2 regions of the Roseateles aquae genome follow, and region 1 is predicted to be linked to the other one. Evidence: riboswitches for the same ligand, from Rfam matches in the RefSeq annotation. Region 1 holds a riboswitch; the other holds the start of a gene.
The links. A riboswitch is a leader RNA that binds a small molecule or an ion and turns the genes downstream of it on or off. The one in region 1 is predicted to bind glycine.

Region 1 (15,884 bases):
CGCGAGGATGAGGCGCTGATGCAAGCGGTTGACCGCATGAGCAAGTGCAGCGCCGAGCGTCTGCTGATTTCCGAGCTGGCCGATCTGGCCGGCCTCAGCCAAGCCCGTTTTGCCAGCCGTGTACGGCGCATCTACGGCGTCAGCCCGATGGAATTCATCCAGCGCAACCGGGTGCGTGCCGCCTGCGCAATGCTTTTGCACGGCGACGAGCCGTTGCTGCAGGTGGCGCTGGCCTGCGGCTTCTATGACCAGGCGCAGTTCAGTCGCCAGTTCCGCCGCATCGTCGGCATGGTGCCCTCGGCCTACCGGCAGCTGGGTGCCGGGGCCGCCGTCAGCCCCTGGCGCTGGGACGGCGGCCTGCCCTGAGCACGTCATCGCCCTGCGCCATGCCATTGGTCATGGCCTGGCGTGCGGCAGGCGGTTTTGCTGCTGGATAGCTACAGGCAAGCCCGATGGGCCGCGGCCGCGCGCCTCGTTATGCTCGCGCCCCATGCGTATCACTCCCCCCCTCCGCCACCCGGGCAAGCGCCCTGCTCCACTGCAGCCTCTGCTGCTGCTCCTGATCGCGTCCGGCCTGTGCACCAGCACCGCGCTGCATGCCGAGGACAAGCCCGCCACCAAGCCAGACACCAAGCCAGACACCAAGACGGCGTGGAACGTCAACCAACCGCCCGGCCCCTCGCGCCAGGTGCAGATCGACACCCGCCGCGGCAGCTGGATGAGCGTGGACATCAGCCCCGATGGCAAGCAATTGATCTTTGATCTGCTCGGCGACCTCTATCTGCTGCCCATCGAAGGCGGCGAAGCCAAGGCGCTGACGCACAGCATCGCCTGGGAACATCAGGCCCGCTTCAGTCCCGACGGCAAGAAGATTGCCTATGTGTCCGATGCCGGCGGCGGCGACAACATCTGGGTGATGAACGCCGATGGCAGCGAGCCGCGCGCGCTGACCAGCGAAGACTACCGGCTGCTCAACAACCCGGTCTGGCATCCCAGCGGCAACTACATCGCCGCGCGCAAACATTTCACCGGCACCCGCTCACTGGGCTCGGGCGAGATCTGGCTCTACCACCTGGATGGCGGCAAGGGCGTGCAGCTGAACGAAAAGCCCAACTGGCAGAAAGACCTGGGCGAGCCGGCGCTGTCGCCCGACGGCAAGTACCTGTACTACTCGCACGACAGCACACCCGGCCGCAGCTTCGAGTACAACAAGGACGCCAACGGCGAGATCTTCCGCATCTACCGCCAAGACCTGAGCGACGGCAGCGTTGAGCCCTTTGTCGCCGGCGCTGGCGGCGCCATCCGTCCGACGCCCTCGCCCGATGGCAAATACCTGGCCTTTGTACGCCGCATCCGTGGACCCAAGGGCCAGCAATCGACACTGTTCCTGAAAGACCTGAACAGCGGCCGCGAATTCCCGGCATGGGGCGGGCTGGAGCGCGATCTGCAGGAGAGCTGGTCGGTGCACGGCGTCTACCCGGCCTTTGCCTGGACACCCGATGCCAAGCAGATCGTCGTCTGGGCGCAGGGCCAGCTCTGGCGTGTCGATCCCTTCAAGCAAACGGCGACCGCGATTCCCTTCCATGTGAAGGACAGCCGCGAGGTTCGCGAGGCGCTGCGCTTCACGCAAGACGTGGCCCCGGCGCAGTTCGATGTGCACCAGCTGCGCTGGGTCAATGTGGCGCCGGATGGCAAGCGTGTCGTCTACTCGGCCCTTGGCCAGCTGTGGATCAAGGACCTGCCCTCGGGCGAGCCGCGCCGCCTGACCCGCCAGAACGAGCATTTCGAGTTCTACCCGAGCTTCTCGCGCGACGGCCGCGAAGTCGTCTACGTCAGCTGGCATGACGACAAGCTCGGCGCCGTGCGCAAGCTCGATATCGCCAGCGGACGCGAGACGGTGCTGACGACGCAGCCCGGCAAATACCTGTCGCCACGGCTGTCGCCGGACGGCAAGCAGGTCGCCTATGTGAAGGCCCGCGGCGGTTACCTGACCTCACCCTGGCAAGGCCTGGAAACCGGCGTCTTTCTGGCGGCCAGCGATGGCCGCGGCCAGGCGCAGCGCATCGCCAAGGAAGGCGACAGCCCGCAATGGGGCGCCAGCAACGAGCAGCTATTCCTGACCCGCCACAGCTACGCCAGCGAGGTGGATTCGCAGCACAAGCTGGTTCGCATCGATCTGAAGGACCGCAGCGAAACGGAAGTCGCCAAGAGCGAGTTCGCCAGCGAGTTCGCCATCTCGCCGGATGGCAAGTGGCTGGGCTTCGTCGAGCGCTTCCACGCCTATGTGGCGCCGCTGCCGCAAACCGGCAAGGCGCTGTCGCTGTCGCCCAAGATGGAGGCGCTGCCGCTGCGCCAGCTTGATGTGAACGCCGGCGAATACCTGCATTGGGCCGGCAACAGCCAGACCCTGCACTACGCGCTGGGCGACCAGCTGTTCAGCGTGGCGCTGGACCAGGCTTTCGCACCCGCCGCCAAGCCAGAAGACAAGTTCAAGCCCAGCGAACAGGGCCTGAAGATCGGTTTCAAGCAGGCGGCCGACAAGCCGCGCGGTCGCATCGCCATCAGCGGCGCGCGCATCGCCACGATGAAGGCCGACAGCGTCGATCAGGTGATCGAGGACGGCGTCATCGTCGTGGACGGTGATCGCATTGCCGCCATCGGCCCGCGTGGCCAGGTCAGCGTGCCGGCCGACGCGACGGTGATCGACGCCAAGGGCAAGACGGTGATCCCGGGTCTGATCGACGCGCACTGGCACGGCGGCATGGGCGAAAGCCAGCTGATCCCGCAGCAGAGCTGGGTCAACTACGCCTCGCTGGCCTTTGGCCTGACGACGATCCACGACCCGTCCAACCGCACCAGCGACATCTACACGCAGAGCGAGATGCAGCGCGCGGGCCTGACGGTGGCACCACGGATCTACTCGACCGGCACCATCCTCTACGGCGCCAAGGCCGATGTGTCCGCATTGATCAATAGCTACGACGATGCGCTGACGCATCTGAAGCGGCTCAAGGCCGGCGGTGCCAGCTCGGTGAAGAGCTACAACCAGCCGCGCCGCGATCAGCGCCAGCAGGTGCTGGAGGCGGGGCGCCAGACCGGCATGATGGTGGTGCCCGAGGGAGGCTCGCTGTTCCAGATGAATATGAGCATGATCGTCGACGGCCACACCGGCATCGAGCATGCGATTCCGCTGGCCCATCTGTACGACGATGTCACCCAGCTGTGGAGCCAGACCCAGGTCGGTTACACACCGACGCTCAACGTCGCCTATGGCGGCCTCGATGGCGAGCACTACTGGTACGCGACGAGCGATGTCTGGCAACACCCCATCCTGTCGCAGTTCGTGCCGCGCTCGGTGCTGCAGCCACGTTCGGTGCGCCGTCAGACCGCACCGCTGGAAGACTTCAATGTCATCGAGGTGGCCAAGACGGCCACCCAGCTGCAGCGTGCCGGCGTCAACGCCAATATCGGCGCCCACGGCCAGCGTGAGGGCTTGGGCGCGCATTGGGAGATGTGGATGTTCGGCCTCGGCGGCATGACACCGCTGGAGGCCATCCGCACGGCAACGCTGAATCCGGCCCGCTACCTTGGGCTCGACAAGGACCTGGGTTCTCTGGAAGTCGGCAAGCTGGCCGATCTAGTGATCATCGACGGCGATGTGTTGAAGGACATCCGCCAGAGCGACAAGATCAGCCAGGTGATGCAGGGCGGGCGGCTCTACGCCGTGCCGGCGATGAACGAGGTCTGGCCGCGCAAGAAGCCACGCAAGCCCTTCTTCTTCGAGGGCGCCGGCAATCAGAACGCCCCCATCGACTTTGACCAGATGGGTGCCGGCCACGGTCACGGCGACTGAGACGTATCACCGCTCAATGAAAAAGGCCTCCTGCAGCCGCTGCAGGAGGCCTTTTGTCTGATGCTGTCGGGAACTCAGCCCAGGCGCACCGGCACGAAGATCTTCTGATTGCCGCGCTGCACCAGCAAGGCCACCGACTTTTCGGCGCCAGCCACTACCGAGCGCACCTGCTCGACACTGCTGACCGGCGTGCCGTTGATGGCCAGCAGCACATCGCCGGGGCGCACACCGGCCTTGGCGGCGGCACCGCCGGCCTCTTCAACAATCAGCCCCTCGCGGACACCGGCCTCACGCCGCTCGTCCTGCTGCAGCGGGCGCAGCGCCAGGCCCAGCTTGCCTTGCGGTGCGGCGGCCTCGTCGCTGCTGGCCACTTGTGCAGCCTTCTCGCTGGCGTCACCGAGCTTGGCATTCAGCACCTCCAGCTTGCCATTGCGCCAGACCTCCAGCCGGGCCGATTCGCCCGGGACGGACTGGCCGAGCAGCGCTGGCAGATCACGGCTGGCGACGATGGGCTGATCACGGAACTTCAGGATGACGTCGCCAGAGCGCAGGCCGGCCTTGGCGCCGGGGCTGCCATCCTCGATGCTGGCCACCAGCGCGCCGGCCGGTCGATCGAGCTTGAAGGAATCGGCCATGGCCTGGTCAACGTCCTGGATCACGATGCCCAAGCGCGCATGCTGTGCCTTGCCGCCCTTCTCGATCTGCTGGCGCACGCGGTTGGCCACTTCAATCGGAATCGCGAAAGACAGGCCCTGGTAGCCGCCGCTCTGGCTGTAGATCTGCGAGTTGATGCCGACGACCTCGCCGCGCGCATTGAACAGCGGCCCGCCGGAATTGCCAGGGTTGATGGCCACATCGGTCTGCAGGAAAGGCACAAAGGTTTCCTGACCCAGCGAACGGCCCTTGGCGCTGACGACGCCGGCACTGACGCTGTTCTCAAACCCAAACGGCGAGCCAATGGCCAGCACCCATTCGCCAACGCGCAGATCGCGGGTATTGCCCAGCGCCACCGTCGGCAGTCCCTTGGCCTCGATCTTCAGCACGGCGACATCGGTCTTGGGATCGGAGCCCAGCACCTTGGCCTTGAACTCACGGCGGTCGTTCAGCTTGACGGTGACCTCCTGTGCCTCATGGACCACATGGGCATTGGTCAGGATCACACCGTCTTCGCTGACGATGAAACCCGAGCCCTGGCCGCGCAGCTGCGGGCCGCCTTCGCCGTCGCCATTGGGGCCGCCGGGCATGCCCGGCACGCCAAAGCGGCGGAAGAACTCGAAGAAGGGGTCATTCGGGTCCAGCTGTGGCGCCTGGCGGTTGCCGCGCCGCACGATGGTCGACTTGGCCGTGCCGGAGACGCTGATGTTCACCACCGCAGCGCCTCGGGTGGCCGCGATCTGGGCGAAGTCGGGCAGCACGGTTGGCGCGACCGCAGCAGTGTTGCTCGAGCTGGCCACCGGCGTGCTGGTGGTCGATGCGCTGGCCAGCAGCTGGCTGCTCTCGGCGCTGGCCGTCTCGTTGGAAACGGCACTGCTGCTGTTCGAGGTCTTGATCGCGCTGGCCGTGTGCATGGCACCCGCGCCCCCGGCGGCGCCAAGCACGCCCGCGGCGGCCAAGGCCCAGACCAGACGCCGGGCCGGAATCATTGTTTCGCTATTGAACTTTGCCATGAGGCCTCCTGTTGGAATTCGCCGCAGGCCCCTTGCCTGCGATGGTCGAACTCTCGCGCAGCAGACTTAGACATCACTTAAGCAGCGGCTGAAACGACCTTCATCGGCAGGCGCAGCTCCACCCTCAGCCCGCCGAGCAAGCTGGAGCGATCAAGCCGCAGCCGTGCACCATGTCGCTCGGCGATCGCACGCACGATGGACAGCCCCAAACCGCTGCCGGCCGCGCCGTGTGCACCGGCCTCAGCACTGCGATAAAAGCGATCAAATACCCGTTCGCGCTCAGCCTCGGCGATGCCTGGGCCGCTGTCCTCAACCACCAGTAGCGCCTCGTCGCCGAGCGCCTGCAGGCTCAGGTCGACCCGGCCGCCCTCTGGGCTGTACTTGATCGCGTTGTCCAGCAGATTGCGCAACAGGATGCGCAATGCCTCTGCATGGCCACTCGCCTGCAGCGCATCGCAGCGCCCCAGGCCGACGTCGATATGACGCAGGGCGGCCGCATCGCTGGCCTCGACAACCGCATCGCGGCAAAGCGAGGCCAGATCGACCGTCTGCATGAGCTGCAGCGCCGCGGCGCCGCCACCATCCTCACGCGCCAGCACCAGCAACTGCTCGACCAGGCGGCTGGCCCGCTCAATGCCCTGCCCCAGGCGCTCTACCGCCTGAGCCTGTGTCGCTGAGTCTGTTGCACGCTGCAAGGATTGAAGCTGCAACTGCAATGCGGCCAGCGGCGAGCGCAGCTCATGCGCGGCATCGGCAACGAAATGCTGCTGAGTCTCGAAGGCTTGGCGCACACGGGCCAGCAAGGCATTGAACTCGTCAATCACCGGCTGCACCTCGGCCGGCAGATTCGCGCCCGCCACCGGCGAGAGATCGGCAGCAGCACGGCCGGCCAACTGCTCGCGCACCCGCGCCACCGGCTCCAAGGCATGGCTGACGCCCCACCAGACCACCAGAGCCAAAAGCGGCAGCATCAGCGCAATCGGCGCGATGGTGCGCCAGGCCAGCTGCCCCGCCATGCGCTGGCGCACGGCAATGTCCTGTGCCACCTGGACGACCTGGTAACGGGTCTGGAAGGAAAAGACGCGAAAGCGCCGGCCATTGGAGCGCTGCTCGGAAAAGCCCAGCACCGCGCGCTGCGGCAGCCAGGCCTCGCCCGGCGAGCGAAACAGCGGCGAGCCGTCGAGCGCCCAGACCTGGACCTGAAAATCAAAGCTCTGTTCTTCGCCCAGCGGCAGCGAGACGGTGCCGCTGCCCACGGTGCCGCGCAGCGACAGCGCCATCTGCTGCATCTGATAGTCGAAGATCTCGTCGGTTTCGCGCAGCGCGGTGTTGTAGGCGCTCAAACCCTGCAGCAGCGCCGCCGCGCTGACGGCGAGCAGCAAGAACATCAGCAGCCGATAGCGCAGCGAACGCGGCACCAGCAGGGCCGCCGCACGCTGCCAGGCGCTGGCGGCTGGCGTGGGGTCAGGTCTTGCCTCACTCATTCCTTGGGCACCCGGTAGCCAACGCCACGCACGTTTTGAATCAGCCCGGCGCCCAGCTTCTTGCGCAGGCCGTGGATATAGACCTCGACTGCATTGCTGGAGATCTCGTCCTTCCAGCTGTAGAGCTTTTCTTCCAGCTGCTGGCGCGACAGCACCATGCCGGGCCGGGCCAGCAGCGGCTCCAGCACCGCCCATTCGCGGGCCGAGAGGCTGACCGGCTGCCCGTCCAGCAGCACCTCGCGTGTGGCAGGATTGATGCTGACGCCCTTGTGTTCGTAGACCGGCTCGGCGCGCCCACTGGCACGGCGCAGCAGTGCGCGGATGCGGGCCAGCAGTTCATGCAGCTCGAAGGGCTTGAGCACATAGTCGTCAGCTCCGGCGTCCAGCCCGGCGATGCGTTGCTCCAGCGCATCGCGTGCCGTGGCGATCAGCACCGGCATCGTCTGTTTGCGCGCCCGCAGCGCCCGCAGCACGCTCATGCCGTCGCGGCGTGGCAGGCCGAGGTCCAAGAGCACCAGGTCATAGCTCTGGCTCAGCAAGGCGGTGTCGGCCAACTCGCCATCGCGCACCCAGTCGACCGCATACCCCTCTGCACGCAGCAACTCGAGCAGTTGCTCGCCAATCATCGCGTCGTCTTCCACCAGCAGCAGTCGCATGCGCAGCGTCGCCTTTCAGTGAGCAAAGGGGCAATTGTCCACGGCGTCGCCAGGCCCGCGCTTAGCCGAAACTTAAAAGCTGCTTCAGCCGCGGGCAAACCATGGCTACAATCCGCCCCGTCAGGAGAGAGCTCTCTAGCGAGAGCCGCCGAAGGCGCAGAGGCACAGGAAGATCCCACGCTTCGAACGCTCAGGCAAAAGGACTGACAAGACGCCCCCACCAGGGCGTTCCTCACTGGAGAGAGGCGGGCCTCGTAGCCCGTCCACCGAAGGGGCAAGCTGCTGGCAATACGCCAGCGGTCAATCTCTCAGGTACCAAGGACAGCGAGGGCAGCTTCCCCCACCCCGGGTTCAGATTTGGGGTGGGCTTCAAGAATGCCCTCGGAGATTGCCTTGTCCGCCGAACTCAAGACCACCCCCCTGCACGCATTGCACATCGAACTGGGCGCCAAGATGGTGCCTTTCGGCGGCTACGACATGCCGGTGCAGTACAAGGACGGCATCCTCGCCGAACACAAGCACACCCGCACGGCCGCCGGCCTGTTCGACGTTTCTCACATGGGCCAGCTGCGCCTGGTCGGCGCCGACGCCGGCGCTGCGCTCGAATCCATCGTGCCGGTCGATGTGATCGACCTGCCCGTCTTCAAGCAACGCTACGCCCTGTTCACCAATGAACAAGGCGGCATCCTCGACGACCTGATGCTGTGCCGCCGGCCGGACGACATCTTTGTTGTCGTCAACGCCGCCTGCAAGGAACAGGACACCGCCCATCTGCAGGCCAAGATCGGCAGCCGCTGCGAAGTGATCAGCCTGCCCGAGCGCGCCCTGCTGGCACTGCAAGGCCCTGAGGCCGTGACCGCCCTGTCGCGCCTGAACCCGGATGTGGCCAAGCTGACCTTCATGACCGGCGGCTACTTCAATCTGGACGGCATCGAGACCTTCCTGACCCGCTCCGGCTATACCGGCGAAGACGGTTTCGAGATCTCGGTACATAACGACCAGGCCGTCGAGCTGGCGCGCAAGCTGCTGGCCCAGCCGGAGGTCAAGCCCATCGGCCTCGGCGCCCGCGACACGCTGCGCCTGGAAGCCGGCCTCTGCCTCTACGGCCACGACATCAACACCGAGACCACGCCGGTCGAGGGCGCGCTGACCTGGGCGATCCAGAAGGTGCGTCGCGCTGGTGGCGCCCGTGCGGGTGGCTACCCCGGCGCTGCGGTGATCGATGCACAGCTGGCCAATGGCGCGGCGAAGAAGCGCGTCGGCCTGATCTCGACCGAGCGCATGCCGGTTCGTGAAGGCGCCAAGGTGATCGATGCTGACGGCAATGAAATCGGCGTCGTCACCAGCGGTTCGCTGGGCCCGACGGTCGGCCAGCCGGTCGCCCTGGCCTATCTGGCTGCCAGCCATGTCGCCGTCGGCACCGCGGTCTTCGCCCTGGTGCGCGACAAGCGTGTGGCGATGACCGTGGCCCCGACCCCGTTTGCGCCGCACCGCTATTTCCGCGGCTGATCTCCAGCCGGGCCTGCTCGCAGGCCCTCTCGTTTTCCCTGATCTTTTCTCCCGACCTCCCTGCTGATTCACGGAGCACACCATGAGCATCAAGTACACGCCCGACCACGAGTGGGTCCAAATCAACGCCGATGGCAGCGCCACCGTGGGCATCACCGTCCATGCCCAGGACGCCCTGGGCGATGTGGTCTATGTGGACCTGCCCGAAGTCGGCAAGAGCTACGCCGAGAAGGAAGTGGCCGGTGTTGTCGAGTCGGTCAAGGCCGCGGCTGACGTCTACATGCCTGTCGATGGCGAGATCACCGAAGTCAACGAAGCGCTGCGCGATGACCCCTCGCTGGCCAACAGCGACCCGCTGGCCGCCGGCTGGTTCTTCAAGGTCAAGCTGAGCAATCCCGCCCAACTTGACGCGCTGATGGACAGCACCGCTTACGACGAGCTGGTGAAGAACAGCTGATCGGCTGTTGATGAAGACAACGGGCACTTGGTGCCCGTTCTTGCATCGGAACGGCCGGGAACACCGGCCGCCGCTGCAAGCGCGATGAATGAACGATTGATGCTCTGACGAGCCGGTATCGGGCCACAAGCCCGCCATGCCAGAAGGATTGCCCCATGTTGATGTCTGCCCTGAAGCCGCTCGGCGAACTCGAAAACGCCGCTGAATTTCACGCCCGCCACATCGGCCCCGATGCCGCCGACGAAGCCGCGATGCTGTCGGTCATCGGCGCGGCCTCGCGCCGTGCGCTGATCGAGTCCATCGTGCCGGCCAGCATCAAGCGCTCGCAGGGCATGCAGCTGCCGCCGGTGGCGTCTGAAGCTCAGGCGCTGGCCGAGCTGAAAGCCGTGGCCGCGCAGAACAAGGTGCTGAAGAGCTATATCGGCCAGGGCTATTACGACACCCTGACCCCTGGCGTCATCCTGCGCAACATCCTCGAGAACCCCGCCTGGTACACCGCCTACACGCCCTACCAGGCCGAGATCTCGCAAGGCCGGATGGAGGCCCTGGTCAACTTCCAGACCATGGTCACCGACCTGACCGGCATGGCCATCGCCAATGCCTCGATGCTCGATGAAGCCACCGCCGCCGCCGAAGCGATGACGCTGGCCGCTCGCGTCGGCAAGAGCAAGAGCACGGTGTTCTACGTTGCTGACGACGTGCTGCCGCAGACGATGGAAGTGGTGCGCACCCGCGCCATCCCGCTGGGCTTCACCGTGCAGACCGGCCCGGCCGCCGAGGCTGGCGCTGCCGACTGCTTCGCTGCCCTGCTGCAATATCCGGCCGTTACCGGCGAGGTGCGTGGCCTGCAAGGTGTGGCCGATGCACTGCACGCCAAGGGCGCGCTGCTGATCGTCGCGGCCGACCTGCTGGCGCTGACGCTGATCAAGGCGCCGGGCGAGCAAGGTGCCGACATCGCCGTGGGCACCACCCAGCGCTTTGGCATGCCCATGGGCAATGGCGGCCCGCACGCCGCCTACATGGCCTGCAAGGACGAGTTCAAGCGCAATCTGCCCGGCCGCCTGGTCGGCGTCAGCGTTGACGTGCATGGCAACCCGGCCTACCGCCTGGCGCTGCAGACCCGCGAGCAGCACATCCGCCGCGAGAAGGCCACGTCGAACATTTGTACCGCTCAGGTGCTGCCGGCGGTTGTGGCCAGCATGTACGCCGTCTATCACGGCCCGCAAGGCCTGAAGCGCATTGCCCAGCGCGTGGCCAGCTACGCCGCCGTCCTGGCCCAGGGCCTGAAGGGCCTGGGCTATGAGCTGCTGAATGCTTCGGCCTTTGACACCCTGCATGTGCAGACCGGTGCCAAGACCGAGGCGCTGGCTGCCGCGGCGGTCGCTGCCGGCATGAACCTGCGCCGTGCCTCGGCACAGAGCCTGTCGATCTCGCTCGACGAAACCACCACTCGCGCCGATCTGCAAGCGCTGCTGGCCGTGTTCGCCGAGGGCAAGCCGGTGACCGGCTTCGAGTCGTTCGAGAAAGGCATCGCCAGCCTGATCCCGGCCGAGCTGGTGCGCAGCAGCGCCTACCTGAGCCATCCGGTGTTCAACCGCTACCACTCGGAAACCGAGATGCTGCGCTATCTGCGCGGCCTGGCCGACAAGGATCTGGCGCTGGACCGCAGCATGATTCCGCTGGGCTCCTGCACGATGAAGCTGAACGCCACCAGCGAGATGATCCCCATCACCTTGCCCGAGTTCGCTGGCGTCCACCCCTTCGCGCCGCACGATCAGCTCAAGGGTTATGCACTGCTGAACGAGCAGCTGACCAGCTGGCTGTGCCAGGCCACCGGCTATGCCGGCATCAGCCTGCAGCCCAATGCCGGCTCGCAGGGCGAGTACGCCGGTCTGCTGGCCATCAAGGCCTGGCATGAGTCGCGCGGCGAAGCCCATCGCAATATCTGCCTGATTCCTGAATCGGCCCACGGCACCAACCCGGCCTCGGCCCAGATGGTGGGCATGCAGGTCGTCGTCACCAAGTGCGACAAGGAAGGCAATATCGATCTGGTCGACCTCAAGGCCAAGTGCGAGCAGCACGCCGCCAAGCTGGCCGCGATCATGATCACCTACCCCTCCACCTACGGTGTGTTCGACACCCATGTGAAGGAAATCTGTGCGCTGGTGAAGGCCCATGGCGGCCGCGTCTATGTCGACGGCGCGAACATGAACGCGCTGGTCGGCGTGGCCGCGCCGGGCGAGTTCGGTGGCGATGTGTCGCACCTGAATCTGCACAAGACCTTCTGCATCCCGCACGGTGGTGGCGGCCCGGGCGTCGGCCCGGTCTGCGTGGTCGCCGATCTGGTGCCCTTCCTGCCGACCCACCGCTCGGCCGGCTATGAAAGCCCCACCGCCATCGGTGCCGTCTCCGCTGCGCCCCTGGGCAATGCGGCCGTGCTGCCGATCTCGTGGATGTATGTCCGCATGATGGGCGCCGACGGTCTGCAGGCAGCCACCGAAACCGCCATCCTGGCCGCCAACTATGTGGCCGCCCGCCTGGCCGATGCCTATGACATCCACTTCAGCGGCAATATCGCTGGCGTCAAGGGTGGCGGCGTGGCCCACGAGTGCATCCTGGACATCCGCCCGCTGAAGGACGCCACCGGCGTCGGCGCCGAAGACGTGGCCAAGCGCCTGATCGACTACGGCTTCCATGCACCGACGCTGTCCTTCCCGGTGGCCGGCACGCTGATGGTCGAGCCGACCGAGTCGGAATCGAAGTTCGAGCTGGACCGTTTCTGCGATGCCATGCTCGCCATCCGTGCCGAGATCGACGAAGTGGCCAAGGGCACCTGGACCCGCGAGGACAACCCGCTGGTTAACGCGCCGCACACGGCCGAAAGCCTGCTCAAGGCCGACTGGGCCCATGGCTACAGCCGCGAAGTCGCTGCCTACCCGGTGGCCACGCTGCGCAAGCAGAAGTACTGGGTGCCGGTGGGCCGCGTCGACAACGTCTACGGTGACCGCAATCTGTTCTGCTCCTGCCTGCCGGTGGGTGAGTACGAACAGGCCTGATCAGGGAGTGGCCCCTCGCCGAGGGGCCTTTTCTGGCCACAGCTCGCCGTCACGGTGATTGAGCGAGCAGGCCGGCATGAGGAGGGGAATGCAATGGACGATAGTGACCAGAGTCTGACCGCCCTAGCCGTGCTGAGCCCTGCCGGCAAGCTGATTGCCCAGGGCCGCCACCGGATCGAGCTGCGCTCCTGGCAGCCGCCGGTGCTGCCGCTGCGTAATCTGCTGATCGTCGAGAGCCAGCGCCAGGTCGCCGCCGAAGGTCAATGGGACCCTGAAGCCTGTGGGGTGGCGCTGGTTGATGTACTGTCGGTCAGTCCCTGGTCGGGCGCGCCGGGCATGTATGCCTGGGAGCTCTCGAACATCCGCCCCATCTGCCCCAAGCTCTGTCCGCTGCCGGCGCGCAGCGGTCTGTACAGCGTCAATCTTTGCGCCACCCGCGAAGCGCTGGAAACCTGATCGAAAGACACCATGGCCGTTTCCGTTTTCGACCTGTTCAAGATTGGCATCGGCCCCTCCAGCTCGCACACGGTGGGCCCGATGCGCGCGGCACGCCTGTTCGTGCTGCGCCTGCGCCACGAAGGCCTGCTGGACAAGACCAGCCGCGTGCTCTCGCAGCTCTATGGCTCGCTGGGCGCGACCGGCAAGGGCCACGGCAGCGACACCGCCGTGCTGCTCGGCCTGGCCGGCCATGAGCCGGATACCGTCGATGTCGAACGTGTTGCCGAGTACCTGAGCGCCATTCGCGGGGCCAAGCGCATTGCCTTGATGGGCGAGCATGAGATCGCTTATGACGAAGCCAAGGACCTGACGCTGTTCCGCCGTCAGAGCCTGCCGCTGCACGCCAACGGCATGCGCTTCACCGCTTTTGACGCCCAGGGTGAGGTGCTGCAGGAGCGCACCTACTACTCGGTGGGCGGCGGCTTTGTCGTCACCGAGGAAGTGCTGGCCGATGGGCAGAAGCAAAAGGTCATCGCCCCCGACGCCACCGTGCTGCCCTACCCTTTCAAGACCGGCGACGAGTTGTTGGCCCTGACCCAGCAGCATGGCATCAGCATCGCCGAGGTGATGCGACGCAATGAGCGCCACTGGCGCAGCGACGAGGAAACCCGCGCCGGCCTGCTGCGGATCTGGCGCGTGATGCAGGACTGCGTGCAGCGTGGCTGCAAGACCGAGGGCATCCTGCCCGGCGGCTTCAAGGTCAAGCGCCGCGCGCCGGACCTCTACCGTGCACTGACCAGCAATCCCGAGGCGGCCCTGCGTGATCCGCTGCAGGTGATGGACTGGGTCAACCTCTACGCGCTGGCGGTCAACGAAGAGAACGCGGCTGGCGGCCGTGTTGTCACCGCGCCGACCAACGGCGCGGCCGGCATCGTGCCGGCCGTGCTGCACTACTACAGCCGCTTCGTTCACAACGCCAGCGACGATGGGGTGATCGATTTCCTGCTCACCGCCGCAGCGATCGGCATTCTCTACAAGGAGAATGCCTCCATCTCCGGCGCTGAGGTGGGTTGCCAAGGCGAGGTCGGCGTGGCCTGTTCGATGGCGGCGGCGGCGCTTTGCCAAGTGATGGGCGGTACGCCGGAACAGGTGGAGAACGCCGCCGAGATCGGCATGGAGCACCATCTGGGCCTGACCTGTGATCCGGTCGGCGGCCTGGTGCAGATTCCTTGCATCGAGCGCAATGCGATCGCGTCGGTGAAGGCCATCAATGCGGCGCGCATGGCCCTGCGCGGCGACGGCACTCACTATGTGAGCCTGGACAAGGTCATCAAGACCATGCGCGACACCGGCGCCGACATGATGACCAAGTACAAGGAAACCGCGCGCGGCGGCCTGGCGGTCAATATCGTCGAATGCTGATGATCTGACGGGCCATGAGCTAGCCCCCTCGCGCGTCGCTCAGCGCAGCGGCGGCGCGTCGTGGGGCAGCCAGTGCTTGTAGATGCTGGCGAAGCGCCCATCACGCTTCATCTCGCGCAGCTTCTCGGCCCAAGCCTGCACGACGGCATCAGGCGTGTCCAGCGAAAAGGCGATATAGCCTTCGGCGCTCGCAAAGCTGTAGACAATTTCCAGCGCATCCTCGCGGATACCTGCCTGTGCCAAGGTTTGTGGCATCGAGATCCGCTCGGTCGCGAACAGCGGCGCCCGCCCCGCCAGCAGCATCCGTATGCCTTGTACGGGATCGCTGACCGGCACGAGGTTGTTGAAGCCTTGGCTGCTCAACTGTTCCGCCGTATACCAATCGCGAACGACCAGCACCGCGTTGGCGCGCCTGGCGTCGTCCAAGGAACGCAGACGCAGGCCATCATGGCGCGGCGCATAGAGTGAACTGTAGAAGGTCACGATGGGACCCACCCACTTGAACAACTTCTCGCGGCCCGGCGTCCGCGCCATTGCGAACAGAGCGCTCGCGCCCGGCCCTTGCACCTCGCGGTAGGCACGCGACCAGGGCAGGAATTCAATGCTCTGCTGCTGACCCAGGCGGCGCTGAATCTCCGTGACCAGATCGATCGACAGGCCGCGTGGTGTGCCCTCCTGACTGAAGTTGATCGGTGCGAACTCTTCGCTGAGCAGGCGCAGTTCACCCGGCGGCAAGGCCAGGCCTGGCCGACAGGCCAGCATCAGAGCGATCGAAAGACAAAAAAGGCGCCACATGGTCGGGCGCCATGATAGAGATCAAGGCCCGAACCCACTGTGCACAAATGCGCAGAATTGCCGGACATGCAACGAAGGACCACATCGACTCCAGCGCTGCCTCATTCACCACCTACAGCGGTGTCGCGATGAAAGGCAGTACGGCGATCGACAGAGCGGCCGCCGCCCGTTGAAAGCGCGGGCGATCAATCCTTGCGCAAGCTCTGGCGGCGCCGCTGTAAAAGCAGCAGCGCAGCGAAGCCGCTGAACATCATCGCCAGGCTTGATGGTTCGGGCACCGGCGGCGTGCCGCCACCACCGCCACCGGTGGCGCAGTTTTGCGTTGTGCAGATCGTGCCTGCGCCACCGCTGAACTGTGCTGTGCCGGCATAGTCGGTGCCCGAGGCGACGTAGAGGCGAGATCCGGCTGGCAAGGCCAGCTGGGTCAATGTCACCGTGTTCTGCACATCGGCAATGCCATTGCCATTGACCCAGGTCGTCAACGTGGAATCCACATAGAACGGCGTGTTGTAGGCAAAGCTCAGCTGAGCCGACAGATCCTCGTTCA
Region 2 (15,884 bases), on a different contig from region 1:
ATGATAAACGATTGATTATCTTGTGCAAGTACTTTTTATCATTGACGATAAACAAATTCAGCGCACGGCAAAGCCGCACAGCTCGGCCCAGGGAGGGGCCGGCGTCTTGCAAGGCTCATTGCGCGCAAACTTTTGATGCCCCGAAAGCCAGGCAAACGCAGACCACAGAGTCACGGAGACACAGAGGAAGTTGCATCAGAGCATCGTTCCCTTTATGAATCGCACTGCGACGTTGTGGCGCTGTGGTTTGCTCTGGCTGCTCAATACTCAACGAGCAAAGCGCGCCTGGCGAAGCCATCCAGTAGTTGGCCGCTGGGCGACCGGCGTCGGCAGAGTTGCGTTTCGGTTTGCGCCTCTCGCGCTCCGCGCTTGGCCGCGGCCGGGCGGGCGTCAGCGCTTTTTGGGCTTCAGCGGTGCGATGCCTTGCTGAAGCCGGCGCCATTCGTCCAGCTCGGCGGCACCGCCCGGCTTGGGCGCCGCGGCGCTGGCGGGCTTGCTGGGCGGCAACTGGGTGCTGGCCGTCGGGCGGGCCACAGCAGCCGGCGCGGGTGCCGCGCTGGGCGGGGTCAGCACCTCGCCGAGCAGGTCGAGCAGGCGGGTGCGGGCGCGCTGTGGGTGGCGGCGGTAGTAGGTCAGCACCAGGCCGACGATGAAGCGTTCGTCGTCATCCTGAGGCACGCTGGGGGTGTCGGCGCTGCTGGGCTCGGCAGCTGTGGCAGTGCCGTGCTCCTGATCCATCCAGCCCATGGGCTTGTGAAACAGCTGCTCGAACTGGCGCGCCAGCCGCTCGCCGATCTGGCGCGAACGGCTCTTGATCTGGCTCCAGTAGCTGGGCTGGATCTGCAAGCGCTCGGCAAAGCGCCGCTCCAGGCCGCGCAGGGTGGCGGCATCGGCGTGCTTGACGGTGGCGGCGACGAACTCTTCGAACAGGCGCATCGCATTGTCCAAGCGGATCTGTGCGACGTCCCGGATAGCGGAACACATCTGCGTATGATAAAGCTTCGTTCATCGTCGACCGTCCAGGCGCCACCGCCGGCAGGAGATAAACATGGCTCTACCGTCCAGGTTCACAACGATAGCGCTTGCCCAGACGCTGGGCTTATCGCTAGCTCTGCCGTTTGGAGCGGCGCAGGCCCAGGAGCGCAGTCTTGATAAAGAAGTGATCATCAAGGCAACGCTGGACCAGGCCTGGCAGAGCTGGACCACGCGCGAGGGCATCACCAGCTTCTTTGCGCCCGACGCGCGCATCGAGGCCCGCGTTGGCGGCGCTTTTCAGATCTACATCGACCCCGGCGCCGAGCCCGGCATGCGAGGTGCCGACGACATGCGTTTCATGGCGCTGCAGCCCAAGAAGATGCTCAGCTTCGACTGGAACGCGCCGCCCTCGCTGCCCGAGGCGCGGGCGCAGCGCAGTTTCGTCGTCGTGCGTTTCGAACCGGTTGATGCCGAGCACACCCGCGTGCGCCTGCATCACACCGGCTGGGGCGATGGCGGCGAATGGGACAAGGCCTACACCTATTTCGACCGCGCCTGGGGCTTTGTGCTGGGCAATCTGAAGACCCGATTCGATAGCGGCCCGCGCGACTGGAGCGAGTGGCTGGCACAGCTGGAGCGTGCACGCGCGGCCCAGGCTGCCGCGCGCCCCGCTGCGCCTGCGGCCAGCGCAGCGACCGCGGGCCGTTGAGCGGCGCGCTGCGCTGCCAAGCTTCAGTCGTCCTCGTCGCCGACCTGATGCGCCGCGACCAGCTGGGCCTGTGTATTCGGCGGCACCGCCTCGTAATGCGATAACGCTATCGTGTAGCGGCCCTGGCCGCTGGTCATCGCGTTCAGCCGGGTCTGGTAGCTGGACAGCTCGGCCAGCGGCGCCTGGCCTTGCACGGTGATGATGCCCGGCACCAGGCTGCTGGTGCCGTTGACCTGGCCGCGCCGGGCGGCCAGATCGCCGGTGATATCGCCCATCGCCGCCTCCGGCGCGGCAATCTCGATCTGCACAATCGGTTCCAGCACCAGCGCACGGGCCTCGCGCACGGCCGCCATCAGCGCCCGCTTGCCGGCGGTGACGAAGGCGACCTCCTTGGAGTCGACCGAGTGGTGCTTGCCGTCGAACACGACGACGCGCAGATCAACCAGTGGGTAGCCGGCGATCACGCCACTGTCCAGCGCCGCACGCACGCCTTTCTCCACCGCCGGCATGAACTGGCCGGGGATGGTGCCGCCCTTGACCTCATCGCGGAACTCGAAGCCGCTGCCGCGCGGCAGCGGTTCCACACGCAGATAGACCTCGCCGAACTGCCCGGCGCCGCCGCTCTGCTTCTTGTGCCGGTAGTGGCCCTCGGCGGCGGCCGAGATCGTCTCGCGGTAGGCCACCCGTGGCGGCTGGGTCAGCACCTCGGCCTTGTAGCTTTCGCGCAGCCGCTCCAGCATCACCCGCAGATGCAGCTCACCGAGGCCATAGACCAGGGTCTCGTTGGTCTGCGCCACATGGGTCAGCTTCAGGCAGGGGTCTTCATCGACCAGCCGGTTGAGCAGGTCCCAGAGCCGTTGTTCGTCGCCATGGCGGGCCGGAGCAATGGCCAGGCCGTGCACCGGCGTCGGAAAGTCCAGCGGCGCCAGGTGCAGGTGCTCGTCTTCCTGGGCATCGTGCAGCACGGCGTCGTAGTGGAGTTCGTCGACCTTGGCAATGGCGCAGATGTCGCCGGGCAGGGCCTCGTCGACCTCGACATGGCTCTTGCCGCACAGCATGAACAGATGGCTGACGCGGATCGGCTTGCGCGCATGCCCAACGAAGAGCTGGCTGTTCTTGCGCAGCGTGCCCTGGTGGACCCGCATCACGCCCATCTTGCCCAGATAGGGGTCGACATTGAGCTTGAAGACCTGCGCGATCACATGGGCGGCGGCGTCGGGGCTGGCCTGCAGCGGCCGGGCGTCGGCGCCTTCGCCCTCCAGGAGCTGCTGCGGATTGGCCTCCAGCGGATTGGGCAGCAGGCGCTCGAACACCTCGAGCAGCTCGGGCACGCCGGCGCCGCTCTTGGCCGAGGTGAAGCAGACCGGAATCAGATGGCCTTCGCGCAGCGCCTGTTCCAGCGGTGCATGCAGCTCGCTGGCGTCGACATCGCCCTCGTTCAGATAGCGTTCGACGAAGTCGCCGTCGACCTCGACCACCTGCTCGACCAGTGCCCGGTGCGCCGCCTCGACCGGGCCGAAGTCCGACTGGCCCTCGCGATTGAAGAAGCAGTCGATCACCCGGCGCCCGCCCTCGGCCGGCAGGTTCAGTGGCAGGCATTCGCGGCCGAACACGCTCTGGATCTGCGCCAGCAGCGCGGCCAGATCGATATCCGGCGCATCGATCTTGTTGATCACGATCAGCCGGGTGCGGCCGCGCGCCGCGGCCGTTTCCATCATCCGCTTGGCCATCAGCTCGATGCCGTTTTGCGCATTGAGCACCAGCACCGCGCTTTCCACCGCCTCGAGCGCGGGCAGCGACTGACCGATGAAATCAGCGGCACCCGGGGTGTCGAGCAGATGCAGGCGCAGGCCCTGATGCTGGAACTGCAGCACCGTGGTCTGCAGCGAATGCTGCATGCGGCGCTCGAGCAGCTCGTGGTCGCTGACGGTATTGCCCTTTTCGACCGAGCCGGCCTGGCTGATCACGCCGGCCTGCAGCAGCATGGCCTCCGCCAGAGTCGTCTTGCCAGCGCCGGCGGGGCCGACCAGGGCCAGCGTGCGAATCGCTGCGATCCCTGGATGCGCCCCGACGGCGCTGCCTGGGCTGCCGGAGGCTGCGCCTCCCTCGTTCTGCGTCGATGGGTGTGCGGCCATGGCGTGCTCCTTGCTGTCGCTGTGCTGAGCCCAGCGTAGAGGAAGCCGGGGCCGGACACAAGGGCCCCGGCCGGCCGGGCATTGGCGCCGAGGCAACGCTTTCGTCGGAGCTCAGGCAGCGAATTTGGGCTGCATCAAGGCCGACTGCTGCGTGGCCGCCGTGAAGGCGTAGTCCAGCTCCGGGCGGCGGCCGTCGACGAGATCGGCCAGCGCCGCGGCCGAACCGCAGGCGTGGGTCCAGCCCAGCGTGCCATGGCCGGTGTTCAGGTACAGATTGGCGACCGCACTCTGGCCGATATAGGGCAGGTTGGACGGCGTGGCCGGCCGCAGCCCGGTCCAGAACTGGGCGCCCTGGCCATCGGTCATCTGCGGGAACAGCTCGCGGGTGCGGCGCACGATGGCCTCGCAGCGCACCAGGTTCAGCGCCGTGTCGTAGCCGTTCAGCTCGGCCGTGCCGGCAATGCGCAGCCGGTCGCCCAGGCGCGAGAACACCAGCTTGTATTCGTCATCGGTCAGCGAGACCTGGTAGCTGTGCTGGGGCGCAATCACCGGCAGCGTGACCGAGTAGCCCTTGGCCGGATAGATGTTCAGCGAGACGCCCAGGTCGCGGGCCAGCGCGCGACTGAACGAGCCCATGCAGAGCACAAAGCGATCGGCCGCCAGGCGGCTGACGACGCCATCGGCGTTGGCGGTGATGACGCGGCTGATGGCGCCGCCCTCGCGTTCCAGCCCGAGGATGCGGGTGTCGTAGCGAAAGCGCACGCCGGCGGCGGCGCAGCGCGCGGCCAGGGCCTGGGTGAACTTGTGCGCGTCGCCGGACTCGTCGCTGGGCGTCATGCTGCCGCCGACGATTTGCGCGCGGCATTGCGCCAGTGCCGGCTCGATGGCCACGCATTCGTCGGGCGTTTTCATATCGAGTTCGCAGCCCTGCTCGCGCATGATGCGCGCCGGCTCCTGCGCGGCCTCGTACTCGGCCTCGCTGGTGTAGAAGTGCAGGATGCCCTGCGTGCGCTGGTCGTAGTCCAGCCCCAGATCGCGGCGCAGCGCGCGCAGCTTGGCGCGGCTGTACAGCCCGAGGCTGACGATGTTGCGGATGTTGTGGGCGGTGCGGCCGGGCGTGCATTCACGCAGGAATTGCAAGCCCCAGCGCCACTGGGCGGCGTCGGCGCGCAGGCGGAACAGCAGCGGCGCGTCTTCGCGCATCAGCCACTTCAGCACCTTCAGCGGGGCGCCGGGATTGGCCCAGGGCTCGGCATGCGAGACGGAGATCTGGCCGCCATTGGCAAAGCTGGTTTCCAGCCCGGCCGCCGGCTGGCGATCGATGACGGTGACCTCGTGGCCGGCCTGACGCAGATACCAGGCGGTGCTGATGCCGGTGACGCCGGCGCCGAGAACGATGATGTGCATGGAGCACTCCCAAGGGTGGGTCGTGCAGGCGCATGCCTTCGCCATGGACAGACAAGCCATGAGCAAGGGAGAGCGTGCGCCTGACGCGCGCCGCTCCCGCTGTCCTTTGTACCTGAGAGATTCAGCGACGGGCCTCCTGCCCCTCGCCTTGCTCCTTCGGCGGGTGCTGCAAAAGCTTGCGGCACCGCTCTCCAGCATTCGGCTTGTTGACGGATCCAGTACGGGGCCTGAGCGAGTATGGGAGCTTGCGCCTTCGGCGGCGGCTCGCCGGGGCGGGCCGCACTCTCCTGAATCCGGCCGCCAGTGTAGCCGCAGGCCGGCGCCGCGGGGGGATGAGGCGAGATGACTTTGTGCACCAGGGGAAATCGCGCAGGCGGGGCCGCCGCTGCAGGCGGCAAGATGCCGGCATTGGCGTGACGGGAGTGGACGATGCAGCAAGGGTTTCGACGCTGGGGTGTGATGGCGGGCTTGTTGGCGGGCCTCGGCCTGTTGCTGGCGGGCGCGGTGCGCGCCGAGTGTCCGCCGGCCGGCATGGTGGCGCAGTCCGCTCCGCCCCGGGGACAGTTGCAGGCGCTGGATGCCCAAGCCCGCGAGGCGCTACAGCCCGCGGCGCTGGCGCTGCTGGACTGCCTGGCCGATCCCCGACCCGAGTTGCGCGATGAGTTCGCGTTCGAAACCCTGTCGGCCTGGCTGCGTGCCGGCCTGCTGACGCCCGCCACCCAACTGGCGCTGCGCACCGCGTTGCTGCGCAGCCTGGCCGAGCCGGCCGATGCCGGCGGCTTTCGCCAGCCCTTTGCGGCGCTGAGCCTGGCCGAACTGGCACGTGCCGACCGGCTGGCGCCGGTGCAGGATGCTGCGCAGCGCGAGGCCTTGCTGGACGCCGCCACGCGCTATCTGGCCGGCGTCAACGATCGGCGCGGCTTCACGCCCGCCGAGGGCTGGCGGCACGGTGTCGCCCACGGCGCCGATCTGCTCTACCAGCTGAGCATGAACCCGGCGCTGACGCCTGCACAGCAGCGCCAGATCCTGCGCGCGCTGCAAAGCCAGGTGCTGGGCGGAGGCACGGAGTTCTACCGTTATGGCGAAGGTCAGCGCCTGGCCGCGCCGGCGCTGCATGCCTTGCTGCGCAGCGAGCTCGACGCGCAGGCTTGGGCCGACTGGCTGGATCAGACGCTGGCACCACTGCGCAGCCCGGCCGCGTTGGACGAGCCACGGCTGCTGCTGATGCACAACGCCCGCGAGTTCCTCTGGCCGCTCTATGTGGCGCTGGCCGAGCAGCCGGACGTTGAGCGCCGCAACACGCTGATCGCACCGGTGCGGCGCTGGCTCAAGCAGCTGCGCTGAGCGGCAGCAGGGTCTTGTAGAAACCCGTGCGCCGTGCGCGGCCGGAATTTATTTCTGCGCCGCTGAATCCTTTTGGAATTTTGCTCACTCTATGTCTGTGTCAGCCACTTTCAGACAGGATTCTCACCATGTTCTTCATCAAGCGTAATCTGCCCATTTGGGAACGCGTGCTGCGTATTGCCGCCGGTGCGGCCATCGGTGCCGCCATGTTCAAGGGCGCACTCAGCCCCGGCCTGACGAGCTATGGGGCTCTGGCCGCCGCCGCCACTTTGGTGCTGACCGCCTTTGTCGGCTTCTGCCCGGCCTGCGCCATGCTTGGCCGGCGCTACTTGGAGAAGTGAAGCCATGATCCGCGCCGAAACGCAATTGATCGAGGCCGCCACGCGCGGCGAGTCCGGCGCGGTGCAGCGCTTGCTCAGCGTTTGTCAGCCCGACCTGAAGCGCTTCGCGCGGCGCACTTGCGCAAGCACCGAGGACGCCGAAGACGCGGTGCAGATCGCGCTTTGGCAGCTCTATCGCAAGATCGGCGCGCTGCGCACCGTGGCGACGTTCGCGACCTGGATGTTTCGCATCGTCGAGCGCGAGTGCTACCGCCTGCTGCGCCTGCGCAGCAAGGCCGAAGACCTGGACGAATTGGCGCCGCAAGACATGCCTCAGGCGCCGGAGTTGCCGACCGATCTGCGTATGGACCTGGTGCGTGCCATGGAGCGTCTGACGCCGCCGTACCGCGAGGTGCTGATCTTGCGCGATGTGCATGAACTGACGGCGCCTGAGGTGGCCGCGCAACTCGGGCTCAGCCTGGAGGCGGTGAAAAGCCGCTTGCACCGAGCTCGTGCCCAGGTCCGCGAACAGCTGCTGGCCAGCGGCTATTGGCTCAAGGACGGCGTACCAGAGTCCGTGGAGCCATGAGCCCTCCAAGGATCAGCGTTGAAGAAACCCGTTTCCTTGCACAAATCCGAGACACCCTTCAGCAGGGACTCTTCGATGCAAACGTCAAGATTGAAGGCCGGTGAGAGTCCTAGCGTGTGCGCCTCACCTTGGAGTCACCATGATGCCCGTGAAAGGCTAGGTGCTTGCTGTGCTGGCTTGCCGTGAGATGCCGCAGTGCTTTGACGACGGCCTGGCCGTGCGGGTGAGCGAGGCGCCAGAGCATCCTGAATTCGCGCAGGTGGGCCGTGGCGGCTTGCTGGCGTTGGTCGGGCAGTTGAACGCGGGCAATTGAACGCGGGCGCGATTTTCTTGGAGACCTGCGCAAAAAGATGAACCCTTTTGCACCCGCTGTGCCTCTAGGGAAGGTCTGCATAAGTCGGCGTGGGCCGTGGCAAGCACCGGCCAAGGCCTGCCTAGGCGCGAGCCGCAGCTCAGGCTGGTGGCCTGCGCAAGGCTCGCAACACCGGCAGGGTTTGGCTGGTGCTTGCCCTGCGGGTTGGGAGAAATGGGGCCCCCACGGGCGTTGCGCTGCTCGGCTGTCGGGCCACCAGCCCGACCTTCGCAGCGCGCCTACGTGGCCGCCCCAGTTCTCCCAACCACGGCCCACGCCGACTTATGCAGACCTTCCCTGGGTCGGAGTGATCCACTCTTCAGCAGGTATCCATCATGTTTTGCAGCAGTTCAGTGTCGCTTCATCTCCTGCGCGGTGCCGCCGCCTTGGGTTTGATGTTCGCGGCCATTTACCTGGGCAGCCATGGCGTCTTTTGGTCTGCGCTTGCGGGCGTTGGCGCCGTCGTGCTGCTGCGCGGTTGCCCCATGTGCTGGTTGATGGGCCTGTTTGAAACGGTCGCCCAAGGGCGCGGTCGCGAGGCCGGCTAGCCCACGGCGCGTCGCCCGCCGAGGCAGCTCATGCCGACGCTTGGGCGCTGCGTCGCTCTGTCTCGGCCTGGACGCCTGCGCCTGGCGACACTGCCCAGCCCTTCCCCTTGAAACCGACTCTCACCAAGATGAAAAACCTAACGAGCATGACCCTGGCCGCGCGTGCTGCCCTCCTGTGTGTGGGAATGGCGACGACCACGGTTTGGGCTGGCGAAGTGGCCGCCGAGACTGCAAAGTCCGCTGCTTCCGCCCAGCCTGCCGCTCCCTCCCTGGACGCCTCACTGCAGGCCGCCATGGCGGAATACCAGCTGCCCGCCATGGGCGCGGTGCTGATACGCAAGGGGCTGGTGAGCGAGCTTGCCGTGCTGGGCCGGCGCGCCAGCGGCTCGGCCGATCCGGTGCAGATCGACGATGTCTGGCACCTCGGATCCAATGGCAAGGCCATGACCGCGGTGATGGTCGCACGCCTGGTCGAACGCGGCCTGCTGTCCTGGGAAGCGCCACTGAGCCAGCTGCTGCCAGAGTTGGCCGCCGAGATGCAGGCGGGCTACCGGGAGGCGACCTTGCGCGATCTGTTCGCCCATCAGTCCGGCCTGCAGCCGAATATCGACGAGTCCTGGGAGGCGGCATTCCAGAAAGACACCCGCAGCCTGCATGAGCAGCGCCTGGCTTTTGCGCGCCTCGCCCTGGCCCAGGCGCCGGCCTTTGCCCGCGGCAGCGCCGATGGCTACTCCAACAACGGCGTGCTGATCGCCGGCCTGGTGGCCGAGCGTGCCAGCGGCCTGCCCTATGAGACGCTGATGCGTGGCGAGGTCTTTGAGCCGCTGGGTCTGGCCAGCGCCGGCTTTGGCGCCACGCACCGCGGCCAGCCTCTGGGGCACAAGGCCGGTGCGCCGGTCGAGGGCGCCTTGGCGGATAACCCGGCCGTGCTGGCGCCGGCCGGCGGCATCCATATGTCGCTTCAGGACTGGGCCCGCTTTGCGATCGACCAGATGGCCGGCGAGCAGGGCCGGGGCCGGCTGCTGAAGGCCGAGAGCTATCGCCTGCTGCACCAGCCGGCCCGCGAGGGCGGAAAGTTCGCGCTCGGCTGGCGGGTGCAAAGCAGCATGGCGGGCGTGAATGCGCGCCACCTGGCCCACACCGGCAGCAACGAGCGTTGGTTTGCGCTGATCGCGATGCGCCCCGACAGCGAAGACGCGGTGCTGGTGAGCTGCAATGCCGGTGAGGACATGAAGGCCGACAAGGCGGTGCGCGAGGTGGCGGTGCGCCTGCTCAAGGGCATGGCGCCCTGAGCAGCTTGAAGTAGAGCGCCGTCGGGTGCAGCGTGCCGTGCGGGCTGCGCGCAAAGTCCGGGATGTTGCCGGCGTGCTGCCAGCCCAGATGACGGTAGACCTGCTCGGCCTTGGAGCCGCTCTCGGTATCCAGCACCAGCAGGCTGATGCCTTGTGCGGCGGCGAAGCGCTCGGCCTCGGCCATCAGCAGCGAGGCCAGGCCGCGGCCGCGTGCGCGGCTGTGCACGAAGAGCTTCTGGATCTCGCCGCGATGGCGGCCATTGGGCTTGCCACAGCGATCGAGCTGCACCGTTCCCAGCAGTGCCTGGCCCTCGCGCAGCAGCCAGAGCTGATGCTGGCTGCCCAGCGAAGCGGCCACGCCCTGCCAATAACGATCCGCCTCGGCGTCCGCCAGCGGGTGCATGAAGCCGATGGAGGCGCCGTGGGCCACGCTGTCGATCAGCAAGTCGGACAAGGCCGCACGCGTTGCGTCGTCGATTGTCGTCAACTGCTCGATCTCCATCTCGCTGGCGGCACGCGGCAGCGCCTTGCCCAGGCAGATGGCGTCGGCACGCTGCGCATAGCTGCCGAAATTGGCGATCTCGGCAAAGCCGTGGCGGCGGTAGAAGGCCACGGCGCGCAGATTGATGCGCCGCGTTTCCAACCACAGTTCGCGGTGGCCCAGCCGGCTGGCCAGTGCCTCCATATGGCGCAGCAGGGCGCCGCCCACGCCGGCCGTGCCAGGGCGGGCAAACATCCGCTTCAGCTCGACGATGCCCTCTGCGCCCCCATCAGCGCTGGCGTCAGCGGCGGCGAGGGGCCGCAGCGCCGCACAGCCCAGCGGCTCGCCATCGTCGGCCAGGGCCAGCACAAAGGCGGCACCGGGCTGGCGCACCTGGGCGGGGTCGAAGCTGCTGCGGCCGCTGTCGCCGCTGATCTGCGTCAGCGCCTCGTTCAGCGACGCCATCAGCGCCAGTGCCCGCGGGTCCTCGGGGTCGACGCTGATCAGGCGCGCGGCGGTTTTTGCCGGCAAGTCCTGCGCGGCGAGCGGGTTCTGTGGCATGGTTGGGGCTGCAGCAGATTGCTGGTCAAAAAATTAACAACGATCAAATACTAACCAATGGTTAGCAAAAACACAAATCCTTCGCCGCGGCCAACCGGACCCAAGGGCTTGCACCGCAGCAGCGGCGTGGTGGCCGAGGAGGCCGCTGGCCCGGCTGCCAAGCCGACGGCCAAGCCGGTGCCGCGCACCCGGCAAAAGCTCAGCAAGCCCGAAGGGCCGCTGAAAAAACGCCAGGCGGCGGCCGAGGCGGGCGGCAAGGCGGTGGCGGCCCCCAGCGTGTCGCAGCTGCGCCGGGCGGCGCACAAGGCCTCGCTGGAAGAGGGCATCCTGGCGGTGGCGCGGCAGATGCTGGTGGAGCAGGGGCCTGAGGCCTTGACCCTGCGCGAGGTGGCGGCGGCGGTGGGCTATTCGCACGCCACGCTGTATGCCTTCTTCGCCGACAAGAATGCGCTGCTGGCCCGCTTGGGCGCCGACGCCAGGCTGGCCCTGGAGGACACGCTGGCCGCCCAGAGCGCCTCGATGACGCCGGATGCCGCCGAGCGGCGCGACCCGCTGCTGCCGCTGGGCCGGGTGCTGGCCGCCTATGTGCGCTGGGCCCAGGCCCATGCTCATCTGTTTCGCCTGCTGGCCGCTGGCGACGAGTTGCAGCAGCTGATGCCGCCGCTGCTGGCCGAGCGGCTGGCCGCCGTGCCGCTGGCGCCGCGCTGGCGTGATCCGGGCCTGCTGGCGCAGACGCTCTGGGCTGCCGCCCACGGCGTGGCCTTGCTGGCGCTGCAGCAGCCGGGGCTGAGCGATCTCGATGCGCGGATTGACGCCTTGCTGGCGCTGTGCCGGGCCGGTGTCAGCCAGGCCGAGTGAGGGACTGCGGCTGCCGGAATTCCATCAGCCCAGCTGCTTGTACATCAGCACGGTGTCGTGCAGCCGGCCTTCGGCGCAGGCGCCATAGCCGGGGATCTCGCCGGCACGTTGCCAGCCCAGGTGCTGATAGACGGCTTCGGCCTGCGAATCGGCCGGCACATCGAGCACCAGCAGCTTGCGTGCATGCTTGAGCGCGGCGCACTCCAGGCTGGCGATCAGTTGGCTGGCGATGCCGCGGCCGCGCTCCTGGCTGTGCACCATCAGGCGTTGCACCTCACCGCGGTGGTGCGCATTGCCCTGTGTTGGCAAGGCCAGCTGAACCGCGCCATGCAAGGGGCCGTGGCCATCGCCTTCGCAGGCAATCCACAGGCTGTGCTGCTGGCCGAGCCGGGCGTAGACGCTGTGCCAGTAGTCCAGCGCCGCATAGCGCGACAGCGGGGCCAGAAAGCCCAGCGAAGCGCCCTGGTGGACGCTGTCGATTAGCAGATCGGCCAGCGCCGGCAGCCATTGCAGATCCCGGGAGCTCAGCTGGCGCACCTGCACCGGCGGGCGCACGCCGCTGGGCAGCGCGTCCTGGGCGGCCGCGCCGCGGGCGAACAGGTGGTGCAGGCTGGTGGGGCTTGTAAGGGCTTGCATGATCGGGCTCCCGGCTCAGGTGAATCTGCCGCCTTGTGGACGGCTCCTGAGAAACCCTGATGCAAGCGGCGTGCCAGCTCAATCGCGCCGCCGACGCAGGCGGGTGACAAGGCCCCACACCAGATAGAGCAGCAGACTCGGGGCGGCACAGATGAAGGCGGCCAGAGCGGCATCGATACCAGACTGCAGCAGCGCGGCCAGCGGGATCAGCACACTGGTCGCCGAAATCGCGGCGGCCAGCAGGGCGCTTGCGCGCTGATCGGCCCAGCAGGAGGCGGCGCGCAAGGCCCAGCACCAGGGGCCGAGCAGGGCCCAGATCAGCAAGATCGGCAGCAGTGCAAAGGGGAACCAGCCAATCCCCATCATTGCGGGCTTTCTAGGCGGCCAGTTGGTAGCCCAGCGCCAGCGCCCCGAGCAGGCCCAGCAAGACCACGGCACCCAGCCGGTGTTGCCAGCGATCCAGCGCGGCAAAGCCAACGCTATCGCCGCGCTCGGCGCACTGCAGGCGGCGCCACACCAGCACGACGCAGACCAGATTGGCCAGCACGGCCACCGCGGCCATGCCGAGTTTGAGCGCCAGCACCGTGCTGCCGCTGGCCTGGTGCAGCAGCAGCCAACCGCTGAGCACAACGCCGCTGAAAGCCGGGATCTCAACGAACAAGTCAACGCGCCAGTGCAGTCGGGCCAGCCAGAGTTCGGCCGCCGGCCCACGCCCCAGCAGGGCGCGCTCGAACAGGGCCTCGGTCAACACACATCCCAGCCAGAGCCCGATCAGCAGCAGATGGGTGAGCAGCGTCAGACGATTCATGAGGCCTCCACCTCAAACAGGAATTCACGGCACCGCTGGGCCACCTCGGCGGCGGCTTCGACCATGGGCACATGGCCCTGCTGAGGCAGCACGGTGATGCGGCTGTTGGCGATGCCGCTGGCCAGTGTGGCGGCGTCAGCGACGTGGACGACGCGATCCAGCTCGCCCCAGAGTAGCAGCGTTGGCGCCTTGACCTGGCCGAGCAGGGCGCGTTGATCCTGGTCGCGCGCCAGGTCGCGCAGCAGCTTGCGCTCGGTCGTGCGGCGTGGCTGCTTCTGTGCCAACAGCCAGCGCTGCACAAAGCCGGGCAAGTAGGGCGGCTTGGCCATGCCCCAGGCCAGCATGGCGCGATAGTCCGGCAGGCTGTCGACCTCGACCATCGGATGCGGGTGGCCGCGCTCGACGTGGCGGCGCAGCTCGCTTGGCTGCGTCTCGGCGCCCGCGCTGCTGATCAGGGTCAAGGAGCGCACCAGCGCCGGCCGCAGTGCCGCGAGGCGGATGGCGATCGCGCCGCCCATCGAATGCGCGATCAGATGGACATGCCGAACTGCCAGGCTGTCGAGCCAATCGAGCATGCGCTCGGTCTGCGCGCTGATGCCCAGGTCGGCGTCAGGCGGCACCGTGCTCTCCCCATGCCCGGGCAAGTCGGGCACCAGCACGGGTCCGCGCCAGCGCAGGGCTGCCAGCCAGGCCAGCCAGCTGCTGTGGTCGGCGCAGGCCCCATGCAGCAGCAGCAGGGGCGTGCCCTCGCGGCCTTCACCGGCTGAGTGATAGACCAGCCGGCCCCAGGGTAGCGTCTGCAAGCGCTGGTTCAGCCCGGCGCGGCGGCGTGCGGCGCGGAGTGCCTGGCGCATCAGCCAATCTCTCATGGCCCGTTCTCGCCCGGCCGGACGCTGGCGGCCAGCGCCAGTGCAAACATCTGGCCATTGAAGCGGGCCAGACGATCGAGAAAGGCATCGTCCATGGTCCGTTCCATCTGGGCTTCGAGGTTGTCGCGCAGCAGCATCGGCATCATTGCCAGGCTGGTGAAGGACAGGCGCAGCACGTCGGCGTCCAGCTCTGGGTCGAGCAGGCCGGCCTGCTGCATGTCCTGCAGGCGCTGCGCACCGCGCTGCTGGCCGCGCTCCAGCAACTGCTGGACAAAGCGCCGGCCGGGCCCGGCGTTCAGTGCGACGACCTTGAACAGCAGCTTGGGCAGCTCCGGCGTCGCCGCCATCGTGCGGTAGTAGACGCGCAGGTAGTTGATATAGCCTTCCGGGCCGTTCAGTGACAGCTGATCCAGCGCGTCGAGGATGGGCTGCAGCGCCTGGCGGATCATCTCTTCGTACAGGCCTTCCTTGCTGCCAAAGTAGTAGCGGATCATCGCCGTGTTGACCTGGGCAGCATCGGCAATCCGGCGGGTGCTGACGGCGTGGTATTCGTCGGCCAGGAAAAACTCTTTGGCGGCCTGCAGCAGGCGCTCGGCGACGCTGTCGGTGGCGGCGGTGCTGGCAGCGGTCATGGCGTTGGCGTCCGTTTGAAGCCCTGGCCGGCCGAGCCCATGGCCGCCAGCTGTGCTTCCATGCGCTCGCACAGCAGCTGCGGCGCCTGGCATTGCGCGAAGTGCGCTGCGGCGCGGGCGCAGTGCTGGGGCACCGCGGGGTCCTCCAGCAAATCCCGCAAGCGGCTTGCCAGCCGACGCGGATTCAAGCGCGTGGCCGGCAGCACTCGGGCCACGCCCAGCCGGGCCAGGCGCGCGCCATTGTCGAACTGGTCCCAGGCAAACGGGGTGATCAGCTGGGGAGTGCCCTGGCGCAACGCCTCGGCGCTGGTGCCGATACCGCCATGGTGAACGATGGCGTCCACCTGACCCAGCAGCTGGGCCAGCGGCACATAGGGCTGCCAGCAGGCCCAGTCAGGGAGCTGGGCTGGTAGTTGCTGCCGGTCCTGGCTGAGCAGCAAGGCGCGCCGGCCCAGCGCAGCGCAGGCGGCCAGCGCATGGGCAAAGAAGGCCTTGGCATGGCGATTGCCGGTGCCGGCGGTGAACAGCAAGGGCTTCGGTCCAGTGGCAAGAAAACGCGACAGTGCCGGCTCCAGCGGCTTGGCGGCGCTGGCTTCAAAGAGCTGAAAGTCACCACCGATGCGTGGCTGCGGCCAGTCCGGCGCATCGGCAGCGAACCAGGCCGGGAAAAGCAGCAGCGACAGGTCCGGCGCTTCAGCAATATGACCCAGGAAGGAGTTCACCGGGGCCAGGCCCTGCGCCGCGCGCAAGGGGTTGATCTGTGCCAGCGCCACCGGGTCGATCCAGCCGCGCTCGACAAAGCGCCAGTAGGCCCGCCGCCAGCTCATGGGCACCCAGCTTGGCACGGCCACCGGGCCGATGGTCAGCGGATCGGCGCAGCTCTTCAGGTTCGACGGCGCCAGATAGGCCGCCACCACGCGCTCGACCTGTCCGGCCGCTCTGGCCATCGCGGCGCCGGGAACAAGAAAGGGGTGGCTGATGACGATGTGGCGCCGCCGCGCGGGCAGGCCTCGAAAGAAAGCGGCCAGCTCGGTCAGCCCCTCGCGGTAGCCGCTGCCCATCAGCGCGGCGAAGGACTTGCGCGCGTCCCAGATGTCCGGGTTGCGCAGCAGGGCTTCGTAGTCCTCCTCACGCCCCAAGCCGACAAAGGGCAGGCCGAGCTGCGCCACGCGCGGGCCGTGGATGCTGTGGCTGAGCACGGTGACCGGCCTGCCCATCGCTTGCAGCGCTTGGGCAAGGCTGAGCATGGGATGGAGGTCGCCGGTGGTGCCCACCGTGAGGATCAGGTAGTGCGGGGTCTCGGTCATGGTGTCTGGCTCGGGGCAGGCCCAGAGAGCGGGTAGCGGAGTGAGCTGGGCAGGGCACCTG

Region 2: another riboswitch for glycine. It lies ahead of RQP53_RS23940 (D-amino acid dehydrogenase); the one in region 1 lies ahead of gcvT (glycine cleavage system aminomethyltransferase GcvT).

Annotation. Positions count from the first base shown of each region.
Region 1 is NZ_JAVXZY010000001.1:139,413-155,296, forward strand. It holds gene RQP53_RS00635 (helix-turn-helix domain-containing protein) at 1-366, shown strand, start outside; gene RQP53_RS00640 (amidohydrolase family protein) at 491-3,853, shown strand; gene RQP53_RS00645 (Do family serine endopeptidase) at 3,928-5,520, opposite strand; gene RQP53_RS00650 (ATP-binding protein) at 5,598-7,004, opposite strand; gene RQP53_RS00655 (response regulator) at 7,001-7,660, opposite strand; glycine riboswitch at 7,772-7,876, shown strand; glycine riboswitch at 7,886-7,995, shown strand; gene gcvT (glycine cleavage system aminomethyltransferase GcvT) at 8,036-9,169, shown strand; gene gcvH (glycine cleavage system protein GcvH) at 9,252-9,626, shown strand; gene gcvP (aminomethyl-transferring glycine dehydrogenase) at 9,782-12,682, shown strand; gene RQP53_RS00675 (ASCH domain-containing protein) at 12,776-13,138, shown strand; gene RQP53_RS00680 (L-serine ammonia-lyase) at 13,151-14,542, shown strand; gene RQP53_RS00685 (substrate-binding periplasmic protein) at 14,582-15,304, opposite strand; gene RQP53_RS00690 (PEP-CTERM sorting domain-containing protein) at 15,523-15,884, opposite strand, start outside.
Region 2 is NZ_JAVXZY010000015.1:8,211-24,094, forward strand. It holds gene RQP53_RS23925 (hypothetical protein) at 391-984, opposite strand; gene RQP53_RS23930 (SRPBCC family protein) at 1,160-1,684, shown strand; gene fusA (elongation factor G) at 1,708-3,819, opposite strand; gene RQP53_RS23940 (D-amino acid dehydrogenase) at 3,931-5,226, opposite strand; glycine riboswitch at 5,316-5,431, opposite strand; glycine riboswitch at 5,433-5,526, opposite strand; gene RQP53_RS23945 (DUF2785 domain-containing protein) at 5,656-6,570, shown strand; gene RQP53_RS23950 (YgaP-like transmembrane domain) at 6,699-6,911, shown strand; gene RQP53_RS23955 (RNA polymerase sigma factor) at 6,916-7,479, shown strand; gene RQP53_RS23960 (hypothetical protein) at 7,649-7,792, shown strand; gene RQP53_RS23965 (hypothetical protein) at 8,185-8,379, shown strand; gene RQP53_RS23970 (serine hydrolase domain-containing protein) at 8,565-9,671, shown strand; gene RQP53_RS23975 (GNAT family N-acetyltransferase) at 9,652-10,713, opposite strand; gene RQP53_RS23980 (TetR/AcrR family transcriptional regulator) at 10,822-11,571, shown strand; gene RQP53_RS23985 (GNAT family N-acetyltransferase) at 11,596-12,207, opposite strand; gene RQP53_RS23990 (hypothetical protein) at 12,286-12,570, opposite strand; gene RQP53_RS23995 (hypothetical protein) at 12,584-13,015, opposite strand; gene RQP53_RS24000 (alpha/beta fold hydrolase) at 13,012-13,884, opposite strand; gene RQP53_RS24005 (TetR/AcrR family transcriptional regulator) at 13,881-14,516, opposite strand; gene RQP53_RS24010 (glycosyltransferase) at 14,513-15,823, opposite strand.